Regions from separate parts of the Gordonia rubripertincta genome, predicted to be linked through region 2. Evidence: riboswitches for the same ligand, from Rfam matches in the RefSeq annotation. Region 2 holds a riboswitch; the other holds the start of a gene.
The links. A riboswitch is a leader RNA that binds a small molecule or an ion and turns the genes downstream of it on or off. The one in region 2 is predicted to bind S-adenosylmethionine.
Positions count from the first base shown of each region.

Region 1: linked by a shared signal. The riboswitch ahead of RVF83_RS02050 (aminotransferase class V-fold PLP-dependent enzyme) and the one ahead of RVF83_RS14075 (bifunctional o-acetylhomoserine/o-acetylserine sulfhydrylase) in region 2 are both predicted to bind S-adenosylmethionine.

Region 1 is NZ_CP136136.1:476,941-485,428, reverse strand. It holds gene RVF83_RS02075 (ABC transporter substrate-binding protein) at 1-324, opposite strand, end outside; gene RVF83_RS02070 (DUF4878 domain-containing protein) at 460-1,050, shown strand; gene RVF83_RS02065 (rhodanese-like domain-containing protein) at 1,047-1,460, shown strand; gene RVF83_RS02060 (O-succinylhomoserine sulfhydrylase) at 1,457-2,674, shown strand; gene RVF83_RS02055 (isochorismate synthase) at 2,763-3,830, opposite strand; SAM riboswitch class IV at 3,943-4,057, shown strand; gene RVF83_RS02050 (aminotransferase class V-fold PLP-dependent enzyme) at 4,075-5,424, shown strand; gene RVF83_RS02045 (hypothetical protein) at 5,421-5,873, shown strand; gene RVF83_RS02040 (inorganic diphosphatase) at 6,026-6,538, opposite strand; gene dacB (D-alanyl-D-alanine carboxypeptidase/D-alanyl-D-alanine endopeptidase) at 6,843-8,162, shown strand; gene RVF83_RS02030 (zinc-dependent metalloprotease) at 8,159-8,488, shown strand, end outside.
Region 2 is NZ_CP136136.1:3,088,423-3,096,910, reverse strand. It holds gene RVF83_RS14080 (cutinase family protein) at 1-1,766, opposite strand, end outside; SAM riboswitch class IV at 2,039-2,160, shown strand; gene RVF83_RS14075 (bifunctional o-acetylhomoserine/o-acetylserine sulfhydrylase) at 2,224-3,546, shown strand; gene metX (homoserine O-acetyltransferase MetX) at 3,563-4,717, shown strand; gene RVF83_RS14065 (hypothetical protein) at 4,751-6,286, opposite strand; gene RVF83_RS14060 (DUF3017 domain-containing protein) at 6,447-6,740, opposite strand; gene RVF83_RS14055 (bifunctional methylenetetrahydrofolate dehydrogenase/methenyltetrahydrofolate cyclohydrolase) at 6,848-7,753, opposite strand; gene RVF83_RS14050 (serine/threonine dehydratase) at 7,809-8,488, shown strand, end outside.

The DNA of each region.
Region 1 (8,488 bases), 2.6 Mb from region 2:
GTTGCCGATCAGCTCGGCGTTCCACGGCGCGGTCGCCTGGTCGGGATCGGCGAACGGGGCGATCGTCGTCGGCATGACGCCGAGGGCGAGCAGGGTGTCGCCGTCGCCCACTCCCAGCGCGGCGATCCGCGTGGGTGCCTTCTCGACGACCGCGGGCGCGTAGGCCTGCTGCACGGTGACGGGAATCGAGCCGGTCTCGGGGGTCGGGACGGACGCCGAATCGTCGGCGACCTTCTCCTCGGGAGCGGCGCAGGAGCTCACCACGAGGGCCGCCACGGTCGCCGCGAGCGCGATTCCGGACAGTCGATGGGAAAGCAGACGCATGTGGGTTCCTCGTCGGTCGGGGTTAGGTTAGGCCCACCTTACCGAGTGCGGATTCGGTGCCCGCGTGATTCGACGCGATGGCGGCCGGAGAAGCCGGACGGAGGTCACACCCGGACTGTCGTTACACTTCGCGCCATGGCCAAAGCTGCAGGCGGGGGCCCCGACAAGCCCTCCGGTAAGGGCGCCGCAGCCCGGAACACCTCCCGGGGCGCCGCGCCCGCGAAGAAGCCTGCCCTCGGCAAGGCCGCGTCGAACGACAACGTCGACGCCGCCCTCGTCGAGGAGGGACCACCGAACTGGAAGAACGCGTGGCCGTTCTTCGTGGCGGCGGGTCTGGTCGGGCTGTTCGTGCTGGGGATCGTGCTCTCGAACATCTCGCGGCCACCTGAGGACCGCGTCAGCGCCGACGCGCTGGTCCAGTACGCGATCAACGACCAGTACACGGCCCGCAACGGCCCGAACTACGCCGAGTACCGCGCGAACACCTGCGATGCGGACCTGAACAAGGTCGAGTTCGTCTCTGAGGCCCGATTCCTGGCCGAGAACCAGGCGTCGCTGGATGCGAACGGCCCCATCGAGATCCCCGAGATCACCGATCTGGTGGTCGACGGTGACCGGGCGACCGCGAAGGTCCATTGGCACTATAAGGACAAGCCCGATGACAAGCAGGTCGTGGATACGACCGTGGTGCGCGAGAACGGCGAATGGAAGGTGTGCTCCTCATGACCTATGCCGGCGACCTGACCCCGCGAGAAGCGTGGGAGAAGCTCGAGAACAACCCCGACGCGGTCCTCGTCGACTGTCGGACGCAGGCCGAATGGTCCTTCGTCGGTGTCCCCGACCTCGAGATACTGGGCAAACGCACGATCTTCGCCGAATGGACGACGTTCCCCGAAGGTCGTCGCAACGAGCAGTTCGTCGACCAGTTGCGCAGCGCCGGGGTCACCGACGACCACGAGGTCATCTTTCTCTGCCGCTCCGGGCACCGATCGATCGGTGCGGCCGAGGCGGCGACCGCCGACGGAATCGGCAAAGCCTACAACGTGGTCGACGGGTTCGAGGGTGCCCTCGACGAGAACGACCATCGAGGTGCGTCTGGATGGCGCGCCGAAAATCTGCCGTGGAGGCAATCGTGAGTCCTGATCTGTCCGTGGGATATGAACTGCCGGAAGGTCTTTCGCCCGACACCATCGCCGTCCGCGGTGGCCTCGCCCGCTCCGGTTTCCACGAGACCGCCGAGGCGCTGTACCTGACCAGCGGTTACGTCTACGACTCCGCCGAGGCCGCCGAGCGCGCCTTCACCGGCGAGGACCAGCGGTTCGTCTACTCCCGGTACGGCAACCCGACGGTCCACATGTTCCAGGAGCGGCTGCGCCGGCTCGAAGGTGCCGAGGCCTGCTTCGCGACCGCCAGCGGCATGGCCGCGGTGTTCGTGGCGCTCGGTGCGCTGCTCAAGGCCGGTGACCGGCTCGTCGCCGCCCGCAGCCTGTTCGGCTCGTGCTTCGTCGTGTGCAACGAGATCCTGCCGCGCTGGGGCGTCGAGACCGAGTTCGTCGACGGCGAGGATCTCGAACAGTGGGAGCGGGCGCTGTCCAAGCCCACCACCGCGGTCTTCTTCGAGACCCCGTCCAACCCGATGCAGACGCTCGTCGACGTTGCCAAGGTTTCTGAGCTGGCTCACGCCGCGGGTGCGAAGGTGGTGCTGGACAACGTCTTCGCCACCCCGCTGCTGCAGCGCGGCCTGGATCTCGGCGCCGACGTCATCGTCTACTCGGGCACCAAGCACATCGACGGCCAGGGGCGCGTCATGGGCGGTGCCGTCCTCGGCGCCAAGGAGTACATCGAGGGCCCGGTGCAGCAGCTGATGCGCCACACCGGCCCGGCGCTGAGCCCGTTCAACGCCTGGACGCTGGTCAAGGGTCTGGAGACGATGCGCCTGCGCGTCGACGCCTCGGTGTCCTCGGCCCTGCGCATCGCCGAGTTCCTGGAAGCCGACCCGCGCGTACGCTGGGTCAAATACCCGTTCCTGCAGTCACATCCGCAGTTCGAGCTGGCCAAGAGTCAGATGTCCGGTGGCGGGACCGTGGTGACCTTCGAGCTCAACGACCACGACGGCATCGACGGCAAGAAGCGCGCCTTCGAGGTCCTCAACGCGCTGAAGGTCATCGACATCTCCAACAACCTCGGCGATTCCAAGTCGCTGATCACCCACCCGGCCACCACCACGCACCGCGCGATGGGGCCCGAAGGACGCGCCGCGATCGGTCTCAGCGACTCCGTCGTCCGTCTCTCGGTCGGCCTCGAGGGCATCGACGACCTGCTCGCGGATCTGGATCAGGCGCTCGGCTGACGCGTAACCCCCCCGTTCTCGGCAGAGTGACAACCCTTCGGGGGTGCTGGGTTTGCCGGAAAAGGGTGGTTTGTCGCCGTCGCCTGCTTCAGATCGTGCGGATCCCCAGCGCGTTCAGGACGGTCCGCAGTTTGAACGCGGTCTCGTCCAGCTCCGCCTGCGGGTCGGAGTGTTCGACGATGCCGCCGCCCGCCCAGGTGCGCAGGCTCCGACCATCGGCGGCGAGTTCGGCGCAGCGGATGGTCACCATCCATTCGCCGTCGCCGGCGGCGTCGCACCAGCCGACCGCGCCGGCGTAGAAGCCGCGGTCACCCTCGACGTCGCGGATGATCTGTGCGGCAACGTCACTCGGTGTTCCGCACACCGCGGGGGTGGGGCCGAGGAGCAGTGCGAGGTCGAGGGCGGTGGTCGCCGGATCGCGGAGCGTCGCGCGGATCGGGGTGGCGAGATGCCAGACCTCGCCGGTCGACTCGAGCTTCGGCGCCGTAGGCGCGTCGATGTCGTCGCAGAGGAGTCCCAGGCGTTCACGCAGATGGTCGACGACGAACGCATGTTCCGCGAGATCCTTTGCCGAAGACAGCAATTCGTCGGCGGTTGCACGGTCGACGGCGGGGTCGGCGGACCGTGGGGCCGAACCCGCGTAGGGGTGACAGGTCACCGTCGAACCCGACTTCCGGAGCAGTACCTCGGGACTTGCGCCGATCAGCCACGTGCCCGAACCTGTTGCGGCGCCGACATCCACGCCGAAGGCGTTGTGTCCGGCATTGCCGCCGGCCAGGGCGTCGACGAACTCGGCCGGCCGAACCGGCTCGTCGAGCACGAGGTCGACGCTGCGCGCGAGCACCACTTTTCCGACGTGGCCCGCGACGATGCGCTTCACCGCGTGCGCGACACGTTCGCGGTGCTCCTCGGCGTCGGGGTGGAGCACGGTCGAGATCGCTCGCCGCGACAACGGGCCGGTCCCGGGCAGCGGTGGCTCGCCGGTCCGGAGTCGTGCGGGGGCGACCAGTGCCGCCGGGTCGCGGACATCGAAGGGAATCGCGCCGGTCAGCGACTCGACCTCGCCCTCCCGTAGCGCGGCGGACGCCCCGTCGACGTCGGTGAACGACCGGACCACCCCTTCGCCCCGCACGGTGCCGTGCGGACGCGACAACACGAAGACCTCACTCGATGACACGACTGCCAGGGTACAGGTAAGCCTGTCCTAACTAGGAATCACGGTGAATCTAAATTGACACTTTTCTCCGGGATCCGCGAACCTTGTCGCAGGTCATGAGTACCAGTGACAAGCCCCGGCTCGCTGGTCGGCAACCCTCCTCCACGGTGGGGTGCTCCGGGTGACGACCTGGCTGCGTTCGAACCCGAATGCGGCAAGTGTGGATTCTCGAGGAGTTCTTGTCATGACTGCTGTGCTCTCGGCACCCGTCACCTCTGTCCGTCCGGCCAGTGCCGCGGTGTCCGCCATCGCGGACCGGGCGCCCGTCATCCCCGCGCTCGCATCGGTGGTCGGTGCGGATGCGCAGGTTCCCGTCGCCGCCGGATTCAGCGTCCGGTACGCCAATCTCGACTACGCGGCGAGCGCCCCGGCGCTGGCGTCGGTGGCCGCGCAGGTCGCCGGCACCCTCGGCGAGTACGCGAGCGTGCACCGCGGTGCAGGTCACCTCTCGCAGGTCACCACCCGCCGCTACGAGGCCGCCCGCGAGACCGTGCGCGATTTCGTCCGCGGCCGCGTCGGCGACACCGTCGTCTTCACCCGCAACACCACCGACGCGATCAACCTCGCCGCCCACATCACGCCCGGCGACGTCGTGGTCCTCGACATCGAGCACCACGCCAACCTGCTGCCGTGGTGCGCACCGAAGGACGGTGGAAACCGGGCCCGCGTCGTCACCGCCTGCGACACCATCGAGGACACCCTGGTGGCGATCGAGGCCGAACTCGCGTCGAAACCGGCGTCGCTTCTCGCGGTGACCGCCGCGTCGAACGTCACCGGCGAGGTCCTGCCGATCGGTCGGCTGGCCTCGATCGCCCACCGCCACGGCGCACGCATCCTGGTCGACGCGGCGCAGCTCGTCGCGCATCGCCCCATCTCGATCGTCAGCCACGGCATCGACTACCTCGCCTTCTCCGGACACAAGGCCTACGCACCCTTCGGTGCCGGCGTCCTGATCGGACGTTCCGATTGGTTCGACGCCGCCGACCCGTACCTCGCCGGCGGGGGAGCGACCGCCGACGTCGAGCTGGGTGGCGAGGAGAGTTCGGCCGGGACCACCTGGCACACCGGCGCCGCCCGCCACGAGGCCGGCTCGCCGAACGTGCTCGGCGCCGTGTCGATCGCCGAGGCGTGCACCGCGCTCGCCGAGCTGGGGCCGGAGGCCATCGGCCTCCACGAACTCCGGCTCTGCGAACGGCTCGACGCCGGCCTCTCCCGCATCGGCGGCGTACGTCCCCTGCAGATCTTCACCGACTCGACCGACCGCGTCGGCATCGCCGGCTTCACCGTCGACGGCTTCGCCCCGCGGGCTGTGGCCGAATACCTGAGCAGCGAGCACGGAATCGGGGTGCGGGACGGCAAGTTCTGCGCCCACCCGCTGCTCAAGCGACTCGGTCATCCCGAAGGGGCCGTCCGCGCGAGCTTCGGTGCGGGCACCACCTCTGACGACGTCGACCGCCTGCTCGACGCGCTCGGCACGCTCTGCGCCACCACGACCACCGACCGACCCGAACTCGACGAGGGGTACCCCGCATGACCGTCCAACTCGACACTCCGCGCAACGCGGTCACCATCGGCCGTCCCGGCTTCCAGGTCGCGATCGCGGGAGATGCCGTTGCCCAGACCTTCCCGATCATCGTGCGTCGCGAGACCCTGCGGGACGCCCAGCGAGCGCGCTCGCTGCTGCGGGCCGGCACCCACGACCAGGCGAACTTCGTCGTGGCCCTCGAGATCGAGGTGGCGATCGCGCCGAACGCGGCATCGGCACGCGCCGCCGTCGAGCAGGCCGGAATCGCCGCCGACAACTCGGACACCATCCGCTACGTCGGCACGACCCACGGCCTGATCACCCTGCTGCGCGACATCTATGCCGCCGAGGTCGCCGACGCGGTGATCCTGGTCCCGATCGACGGTTCGGCCACCGACAGCCGGATACGCGAGCAGGTGCTCCCGGCCTTCGCCGACATCCGCCACCGAGTGGCCTGACCGACCCGACGCGCAATCGCCGCTTCCGGCTCACGATCGCTGCACGTAGCGATCGCGGCCGGAGGTGGCGATTCCGCTTTCGCCTCGGAAGAACACGAACCGCCGACGACAGCGTGTGTCGTCGGCGGTCGTGAATGACTGCGCGGGTGGCGTCAGCCGCGCGAGGGCTCGTTGGCCTCGTGGGGGTGAGCGGCGAGACGGTCGATGGCCTCCTGGGCGACCTTCTCGGCAGCTTCGCGGCCGACCCAACCGCCCGGCTGGACCTCCTTGCCGGGCTCGAGGTCCTTGTAGTGCTCGAAGAAGTGCGAGATCGGACCCAGCTCGTACTCCGACACGTCGGAGATGTCCTTGATGTGGTCCCAGCGCACGTCACCGGCAGGCACGCACAGCAGCTTGTCGTCGCCGCCGGCCTCGTCGGTCATCGTGTACATGCCGACGATGCGGGCGCGCACGATGATGCCGGGAAAGACCGACTCGGGCAGCAGGACCATCGCGTCGAGCGGGTCACCGTCCTCGCCGAGGGTGCCGTCGATGTAGCCGTAGTCGGCCGGGTAGCCCATCGAGGTGTACAGGTAGCGGTCGAGGTAGACCTTCCCCGTCTCGTGGTCGACCTCGTACTTGTTTCGGCCACCTTTGGGGATCTCGATGGTCACATCGAATTCCACTGTTCCTCCTGGCAGTTGCGGATCGGGGGTGTGATCGCCGGACGGCCCAGATGGCCGCGCGTCGCAACAACGATACTGTTAGTCCGACGACCTCGGACTTCGTACCCCCGCAGTTCGCGGGTGTTTCGAACCCCGGACCGCTCATATCCGACATTTCGGTCAGTGCAGCATCGGTCGGTCAGTGCAATATCGGTTGGGACAGTGCGAGAGATCCGGAGGCTTCGTGGGCGCAACCACCAGACCCGCAGGTCGTGATCGCAGACCCCGCAGTCGCAAACTCCTCTGGTGGACGATCGTCGCCGTCGTGGTCCTCGCGCTGGTATCGACCGCTGCGGTGGTCGTGGCACTCCGTCTCGACAGTGAGGCCGAGCTGCCGCCGGGGATCCCGCCGCAGCCCGCCGCGATCTCCCTCGACCCGCAGATCGACCCCGTCGCGGCCACCGCTCCGGCCCCGACGCCGGCCGGGGTGTCCCGGGCGATCGCCCCCGCTCTGCGGAATCCGGCGCTCGGCGTCCTGAGCGGCATGATCTCGGACTCGCTGACCGGCGAGGTGCTGTGGTCGCGCAACCCCACCCGTCCGCGCATCCCGGCGTCGAACGACAAGGTTCTCTCGGCCGCGGCCTTCCTCGAGGCCATGCCGCACGACGCGCGCCTGACCACGACGGTCGTCGCCGGGTCGAACGGACAGGTGATCCTCAAGGGCGCCGGCGATCCGACCCTGACGGCGCAGCCCGCCGATGCCGACACCTTCTACAGCGAACCCGCCCGGATCGCCGACCTCGCCGAGCAGATCAAACAGGCCGGCATCCCGGTCACCTCGGTGGCGGTGGACCTGAGCGCCTTCTCCGGCCCGACGATGGACCGGACCTGGGACCGCCGGGACATCCAGGGCGGCGACATCGCGCCGATCGAGTCGCTGATGGTCGACGGCGCCCGCCTCGAACCGCTCGACGAGTACTCGCCGCGGTCCGCGACGCCCGGGATCATGGCCGGTGAGGCACTGGCCGCGGCGCTCGGCGTCGACGCGCCGGTCACCGAGGCGTCCGCACCCGCCGGCGACCGCGTCGTGGCGAAGGTCGAGTCCGCACCGCTGGTGACCCGGGTCAACGACATGCTCCGCTACAGCGACAACGTGCTCGCCGAGACGCTGTCGGTCGAACTGGCGGTGCATCGCGGCAGACCCGCGACCCTCGCCGCCGGTGTCGACGCGGTCGAGGAGGTCCTGTCGACCACCTTCCCGGATCAGTGGACGGGCACCACGCTGGCCGACGCCTCGGGCATCTCCTACGCCAACCGCACGACGCCCGCGCTGCTCGACGCGGTGATGACCGCGGCGAGCGGACCCTCGCATCCCAAGCTGCGACCGATGCTCGACGGTTTGCCGATCGCCGCCGGTACGGGCACCCTCGCCGACCGTTTCCCGGTCGCCACCACACCCGGTGCCGGATGGGTGCGCGCGAAGACCGGAACACTCACCGGCGTCAGTTCGTTGACGGGCATAGTCCAAACGATCGATGGCCGCGTGCTGTCGTTCGCCCTCATGTCCGGCGGCACCTCGCCGGCGGACGCGAGACCCGCCCTGGACGCCGTGGTGGGTCAACTCAGAGAGTGCGGGTGCCGATGAGCATGGCAGGAACCGACAGCAAGGCCGCGGTCGAGCCGGTGGGTGAGCACGGCAGTCTGAGCATCGGGTCGCAGATCGACTGGCCGCTCGCCGCGTCGACGGCGAAACGGCTCGTCCGGCCCGGCCCCAAGACCACGGCCTACACCTACGAAGCCGCGCAGGCCGAGCTCGCCGACGCGGCGACGCGCGCAGAGGCTCCGGTCCGCGAGGTCACCGGTCTCGCCGACGGACTCCGCATCCCGACGACCCGAATCCTCGACCGCTCGGGCTGGATCGACGCGGCCTCCGTCTCGATGCGATCGATGCTGGGGTCCGACGCCGGAGTG
Region 2 (8,488 bases):
TCGGGGCCGCCGGAACCGCTCGAGTCCGAACCGCCGGACTCCGAGTTCCCGGAGTCGGTGCTGCCGGAATCGCCGCCGGGACCGGCCGAACCCGAGGCGTCGTCACTCGACGGTCCAGCCGACGAGTCGGTCTCCGACCGCGTGACGCCCGGATCGCCGCCGGTCGACGGGTCGGTCCCGCCTCCACCGCCGGCCGGGGTGTTGTCGTATTCGACGGCCGGTATCGAGGTGTCCCCGTCCGTCGAGGTGTCCCCGTCCGTCGAGGTGTCCCCGCCCGTCGAGGTGCCCCCGGTCGACGGGCCGACGGCCACCTCGGCGACCGCAGGCGAACCGGTACCGCTGCCCGCTGCCTCGATCTCCGGTGCTGTGGTCTCGGGATCGTCGTCGACGGTGGCGACGAACCGGGCCAGCGCAAGTGTTGTGGAGGAGTCGTCGTCGGCCGGCAGTGCGAGGGCGTTCGGCTGCGAGGTGATCGTCGGTCCGACGATCGCGCCCGCCCAGTACCGCACGAAGTTCACCGGCAGCAACACGATGCTGCGCACGCTGGCGGCGAGTGCGTTCACACCACGCATGAGGCGGGCCGGGGACAGGCTCACGATGCCTTGCAGGATGTCCTCGAACACGAAGAGGTCGGGCAGATAGGCCCCGTAACCGAGTTGCGGTAGCGGCGGCAGGAATCCCTGGACCAGCCGGACGACGGGCTGCAGATTGGCCAGCGTGATGCCTAGCGGCAGGCCGATCGTCGGACGGCCGGACAGGAAGTCGCCGATCTCGCCGGTGTATCCGATGTCGTTGGCCCAGCCCTGGACCAGCTCCGCGAACGCGGACTTCGCCCCGACCATGCAGACCGTCCCGGTCGCGGTACCCGCGCCGCTGCACGAGACCGGCCGCGTCGCCCACTGCGACGCGGGGTCGCGATACATCGCATACGGGTAGAGGAAGTGCTTCGTCTGGTATCCGAGGATGCCGTCGATGGCACCGATGGGGTCGTACAACGGATCCGGCAGGTCACAGATGGGGTCGCCGTCGATGCACACCGACACCACACGATCGGACACCGTTCCGAACCCGGCGTCCGCACCGTTCGCGCCGCGCGGCCCCGACATGGTCAGACCGGGGATCACACCGATCATCGACAGCTCGATACCCCGCCCGGTCTTGTCGCCGGCACGTCGCGGATCGGAGTACAGCTCGCCACTGATGACATCCGGGTCGATGGTCACCATGACCGGGTTGCCGTCGTCGTCGAGCAACGGCTCACCGTTCTCGTCGATCGCGACGACCTCACCGGCCGTGCCGTTCCCGATCTCGGACAGCACGTCACCGGCCACCCGGGCGCCCTGCGAGTATCCGGCCACGACGACGGGCTTGCCCTGACACTGCGACTGGTAGCCGGCGATCGACGACTTGGTCGCCGCGGTCCCCTGCGCGACGCTCGAGTCGTATCCCGTCGCTCCCAGCGGCCACAGGGTCGTCGGGTAGTCCGCGTAGATGACCTGGTAGGCGTTGTCGCCGGCGTACGGGGAGTTCGGATCGGGTTGGTTGTCGGGCCCGAGCCCCGTGTAGCGCTGTTTCACGCCGACGAGGTACTGCCCCTCCGGGTCGTTGGTGCCGCCCACGATGACGACCGCGCCCGCGCCGCACGAGTCCGCCTTCGCCCCGGGGACACCGCCGACCAGGCCGAAGGACAACGCCACCGCCACACCGGTCGCGGTTGCGATCAGAAACGACGTCCGACGCGACCTGAGATGCTCCATTGCCCGCATGAGGCGCACTCCTCACCGCACCCGGACACGCTTCGGGATGACAAGGCGTCCTCCGCCGGGATTGACCCGAACGTTAGGGCATCGAATCGAACCTGACAGGACCCTGAGAACTGCTAATGATTGTGAACAGGCAGTTCGCGCTGCTCATCCGCCGATTTCAACCGCTCGGAGGACACGTCCAGTACACGGTTTCGAAGGCTGGTGACGAGTTCGATTCGGCGTGACCGGGAGGGTTCTCTGGCACTCACATCCGTGTTATATCCTTGTCGCCAGGTCATGAGTATCAGCGACAAGCCCCGGCTTGCTGATCGGCAACCCTCCAACCGCGGTGGGGTGCTCCGGGTGATGACCGGGTTGTGGGATCGCGTAAGCGAAGCCCCGGCAAGCGCGGGTCCGAAGGTCGGACCCCAACAGGGTCGAGTTTGGCCCTGCCGACCGTAGAAAGTGATCAACAGTCATGTCTGATGCCAACGAAGGCACCAATCCGGCCGACAACTGGAGCTTCGAGACCAAGCAGATCCACGTGGGCCAGGCCGCCGACGCAGCCACGAACGCCCGGGCGCTGCCGATCTACCAGACCACCTCCTACGTCTTCAACGACACGCAGCACGCGGCGAACCTCTTCGGTCTCGCGGAGCCGGGCAACATCTACACCCGCATCATGAACCCGACCCAGGACGCGGTCGAGCAGCGGATCGCGGCCCTGGAGGGTGGCGTCGCGGCTCTGCTCGTGTCGTCGGGTCAGGCCGCCGAGACCTACTCGATCCTGAACATCGTCGAGTCCGGCGGCCACGTGGTGTCGAGCCCGCGTCTGTACGGCGGCACCTACAACCTCTTCCACTACACCCTGCCGAAGCTGGGCATCGAGGTGAGCTTCGTCGAGGATCCCGAGGATCCCGCGTCGTGGCAGGCGGCCATCAAGGACAACACCCGTGCGCTGTACGGCGAGTCGATCTCGAACCCGAACAACGAGATCCTCGACATCAAGGGCATCTCCGAGGTCGCACACCGCAACGGCCTGCCGCTGATCATCGACAACACCGTCGCCACCCCGTACCTGATCAACCCGCTGGCCCACGGCGCCGACGTCGTCGTCCACTCGGCCACCAAGTACATCGGCGGACACGGCACCGCGATCGGTGGCGTGATCGTCGACGGCGGCACCTTCGACTGGCGCGTCCAGCGTGACGGTAAGGACCTGTTCCCCGGCTTCACCACCCCGGACCCCAGCTACCACGGTGCGGTCTTCGCCGACCTCGGCGCTCCGGCCTACGCACTCAAGGCCCGCGTGCAGTGGCTGCGCGACACCGGTGCGGCGATCGCCCCGTTCAACGCCTTCCTGCTCGCCCAGGGCCTCGAGACCCTGAGCCTGCGCATCGAGCGTCACGTCTCCAACGCGCAGAAGGTCGCGAAGTTCCTCGAGGGTCACGCCCAGGTCGAGTCCGTCGCCTACGCCGGTCTCGAGTCCTCGCCGTGGTACCAGCGCGGCCAGGAACTCGCTCCCAAGGGCCAGGGTGCGATCATCGCCTTCGAGATCAACGGCGGTGTGGACGCGGGCAAGAAGTTCGTCGACGCCCTGACCCTGCACAGCCATGTGGCCAACATCGGCGACGTCCGTTCGCTGGTGATCCATCCGGCCTCGACCACCCACAGCCAGCTGACCCCCGAGGAGCAGCTCGCCGCAGGTGTCACCCCGGGCCTGGTCCGCCTGGCCGTGGGTATCGAGGGAATCGACGACATCCTGGCGGACCTCGAACAGGGCTTCGCAGCCGCCAAATAGGACAGGTGAGGCAGTTTTGTCGGTGAGTATCGACCTGAACGCGCAAGCGTCTGATCAGCCCGACTGGGAATCGGTCCCGGACGGGAAGCTCGTCGGCATGAGCATCGGCTCGCTGCCTCTCGACAGCGGCGAACGGATCGACAACGTCACCCTGGCGTTCCAGCGCTGGGGGACGTTGTCGCCGTCCCGCGACAACGTCATCCTCACCCTGCACGCCCTCACCGGCGACTCCCACGTCACCGGTCCCGCCGACGCCGAGCACGAGACGCCCGGCTGGTGGGACGGCCTCATCGGCCCGGGCCAGGCGATCGACACCGATGAGTGGTGCGTCATCTCGGCCAACGTGCTCGGCGGCTGCAAGGGCTCGACCGGTCCCGGGTCCCTCGCCTCCGATGGCCGTCCCTGGGGTTCACGGTTCCCGCAGATAACCGTGCTCGACCAGGTCCGCGCCGAGGTCGCACTCCTCGACCGCCTCGGAATCCGCAGCGTCGGAGCAGTTCTCGGCGGTTCGATGGGTGGAGCCCGTGCACTCGAGTGGGCCATCGAATACCCGGACCGCGTCCGAAGCGCACTGGTGCTGGCCGTCGGCGCCCGCGCCACCGCCGACCAGATCGGCATCCAGACCACTCAGATCGCCGCCATCAAGTCCGACCCGGCCTGGCACGGCGGCAACTACCACGGAACCGGCCAGACGCCGCTGACCGGGATGGGCATCGCCCGTCAGATCGCGCACCTGTCCTACCGCAGCGAACCGGAACTCGACGAGCGCTTCGCCAATGAACCGCAGGGCGACGAGCAGCCGCTGCTCGGTGGCCGGTACGCCGTCCAGAGCTACCTCGAGCACCAGGCGTCGAAGCTGATGCAGCGTTTCGACCCGGGCAGTTACGTGGTGCTCACCGAGGTCCTCAACCATCACGACGTCGGCCGCAACCGCGGCGGCGTCAAGAAGGCGCTCAACGAGTGCAAGGTCCCGGTCATCGTCGGCGGGATCGATTCGGATCGCCTGTACCCGTTGCGGTTACAAGCCGAGCTCGCCGAAGAACTGGGCAACTGCGTCGGCGGCCTGCAGGTCGTGCGATCCGACACCGGACACGACGGCTTCCTCACCGAGTTCGACGCCATCAGCGACCTGCTCAAGCGCACGGTCGAGCTCGCACGCCGCGACGCCTGATCCCGGGCCCACCCGGGACCGGATAACGGCCGCTCAGCGCGGGACGGGGACCGGTGTACTCGACGAGGCCGGCGGTGCCGTCCGAACGGCTCCGGACTGCTCTTCACTGGGCGACGCCCCCGACGCCTGACCGGGAGCCGACGTGTTCGGCGTCGGCTGGGTCAGCGGCGGCGGAGCCGGCGTGGTGTTGCGCGGCCGCAGCTCCTTGGGCAACAGCGTCGGCGGGATCGGGGGCGGCGTCGAGCCCGGCGCGAACGGCAGCGTCGGCCATGGGAACGGCGACAGCGTGCGAGTGCTGGTCGTCCCGGTCGACGGCGCGGTCGGCGGCAACTCGGTGGTGGCCCAGCCCGGCTGTTCGTTCCACGCCGGGGGTTCCTCCGGCTGCAGCGGTGGGGCGGGCTGCTCGTAGGTCTGTTCGACCGGCTGATCGGGAACCTGCGTCACTGGAGCCGAGGTCGTCGGCACCGGCTTCGAACTCTGTTCGCTCGACGTGGCGACCGCGGGGACGCTGCCGACCGTCGACGACGGCTCGGGGACCTGGCGGTCGGCGAACGAGGAGCTGACCGCGTAGACGGTGATCAGGACCGCAGCGAGTATCGCGCCCGCAACCGCGAGCGGCGTCGCCGACAGCCATTCGCGCTGCCGTTGTCCGCCGATGAAGGCGAGTCGGGTTGTGCCCGAATAGGTTTCGCCAGCAAGAAGGGCTGCACCGGTCGCCGCGACCAGCTCCGGGGTCGACGGGCACACCGTGTCGAGGTCGTGACCGCGGGCCAAGTCGCGGACCGCGGGCAGATTGGCGAGACCGCCGACGAAGACCACCACATCCGGGAAGACGCCTCGGGCGGACGCCTCGGCGACGTATCGGTCGAACACATCGCGCGCCTCGCGGACCATCGGTGCCACCGCATCCGCCACCTGGGACTCGGTCAGCGCCACCCGCCCCGAACCGCCGGGGAGGGCGACCGAGGGACCGTCGGACCCGGATCCCGGGTGTCCGTAGGCGATCTCCTCCTTTGCCGTCCGGCAGGCGCTGAGTAGTTCGCTGCGTCCGGCGCGTGTGCGCGCGGTCTCCCCGAGCGATGGGTTGTCGGCGGTGAGGTTCGCGGCGATGGCTCGGTCGAGACGACGTCCGCTGAGGACCGTCGAGCGTTCGACCCCGCTGATCCGGCGACTGCTCGGTTCGACGGTGTAGATCGACATGCCGGTGTCGCCACAGTCGACGACGACAGCGGTGGAGAAACGATCGATCTCCCCGGTGTCCGCGAGGTAGGCGACCACGGCCTCGTCCTCGGCGACCAGACGGATCTGGCGACGGGGGCCGCTCCCCCGCGAACGCAGGTGGCGCCGCTGGGCGGCGGTACGTGCGGCCACCCCGATCGGACCCACCCGGGCGTCGGCCTCACGGGCGGCGCCGAGCATGACGTCGATGCCGGCGTTGACGCGACCCGCATTGTCGAGACCGTCGGTCGGGTCTACGTCGATGACGCGGGAATCCACCACGCTGCGGCCGAGATCGTCACGCGTCAGTAGGACGTAGTGGATCATGCCGGCGCCTGCCGACACGCCCATCGACGTCACTTCGTTCACGTGGTCTTCGGTCGGTGTTGCAGTGATACGTACTCCAGCGGTCGGTGCGTCTGCCCCAGCGTCGTACTCAGTGCTCGGCAGAGAGTTGCCTGGTCAGGCGCGACCACTCGTTCTGAAGGTCACGCTCAGGTCTCTATTGTAATCAATCCGTGCCCAAAGAGTCGATCGACGTGGCGAGCCAGAGCATCACACCACCAACCGTCGCCATCACCGAGACGTCGAACAATTTTCCTCTGACCTGCAGCAATCCCGCCTGGGACGACGGGATGAACGCACGGAGCAGCGCTCCGACGAGAAGTGCCGCACCGAACACGAAGGATCCGCGGCGCCAGCGGTCGAACATCACGAGTAGCGCCGCCGCCAGAACACCCAGCATGACCAGCAGGTACGGGATCTGGACGAGCACCGCGCGCACCCCCTGCACCGGTTCGGGCACGGGCTCGGCGGCGTGATGTCGGTCACCGGGGGCCGGAGGTCGCGGTCGATTCGGATCCGACGAGGGCAGATCCGCTCCGCCACGACCGACCCGCGGCTCGTCCGGACTCACGCCGTGCCGCCGCCCTCAACCCCGGCAACGGCTCCGGCGGCGGCTTGCTGGGCGGCGAGCTGCTGCTCGGCCCGTTCGACGACGTTGACGAGCAGGAAGGCGCGCGTCAGCGGTCCGACGCCGCCGGGGTTCGGCGAGACGTGCCCGGCGACCTCCCACACATCGGGGTGGACGTCGCCGACGAGGCCGACGTCGGTGCGGCTGACGCCCACGTCGATGACCGCGGCACCCGGCTTCACCATGTCCTTGGTGATCAGATGCGGCACGCCGGCGGCCGCGACGACGATGTCGGCGCGCTCGACCTCGGACCGCAGGTCAGCGGTACCGGTGTGGCAGAGGGTGACGGTGGCGTTCTCGCTGCGGCGTGTCAGCAACAGGCCGATCGGCCGGCCGATGGTGACACCGCGACCCACCACGGTGACGCGGGCCCCGGCGATCGGGATGTCGTAGCGACGCAGGAGATGGATGACGCCGCGCGGCGTACACGGCAGCGTCGACTCCTTGCCCAGGACCAGGCGACCGAGGTTGATCGGGTGGAGCCCGTCGGCGTCCTTGAGCGGGTCGATCCGCTCGAGCGCCGCGTTCTCGTCGAGATGTTTGGGCAGCGGCAGCTGCACGATGTATCCGGTGCAGGCCGGGTCGGCGTTCAGTTCGTCGATCGCCGCGTTGAGCTGCTCGGTGGTGGCGTCGGCCGGCAGGTCCTTGCGGATGGAGGCGACCCCGATGCGGGCGCAGTCCGAATGCTTGCCCTTCACATAGGAGTGCGAGCCCGGGTCGTCACCGACGAGCACGGTGCCCAGACCGGGATTGATGCCCGCCTCGCGCAGTGTGTTCACCCGTTCGGTGAGATCTGCGAAGATCTCGTCGCGCGTGGTCTTGCCGTCCAGTCGTATCGCGGTCACGCCCGACATTCTTCCATCCACGACGACTGCGATGTGAGCCACTACTGTCTGTGCCGTGAGAGCAACACGGGCCGACGTCGACCTCGCTGCGGCAACCATCTCGCCTCTCCTGCGGCGGACACCGACGCTGCGCCCCGCCATCGAGACCGTCGACGGTCCCCGGGACGTCGTGTTCAAGCATGAATACCTCCAGCTAGGCGGCTGTTTCAAGGTGCGGGGCAGCCTGTGGGCGACGCTGCACGCACGCGCCGAGGGCGCACTGACCGACGCCGGCGTTCTCGTCGCTTCCGGAGGCAACGCGGCGTGGGCCGCCCGGATCGCCGGCGTGCCGTGCACCGTCGTGATCCCGGAGACCGCACCCGAGGTCAAGGTCCAGACGTTGCGCACCCTGGGTGCGCAGGTCCATCTCGTCGGGTTGCGCTATCAGGACGCGGCCGACGCCGCGGGCGAACTCGCCGCCGCCACCGGCGCGCTCCCACTGCACGCCTACGACCTGCCCGACATCGTCGCGGGCGCGGGCACGATCGGCCTCGAGCTGACCGAGGACTTTCCCGATCCGCTCACCACCGTGGTCTGCGTCGGAGGCGGTGGCCTGCTGGCGGGTCTCGCGGCGACGCTGCGTCCCGGCGACCGTCTCGTGGGTGCCGAGCCTCTCGGGGCGTCCTGTCTCCACCAGGCACGGGCGGCGGGATCGCCGGTCCCGGTCGAGCTCGAGAGCGTCGCCGCCGATTCCCT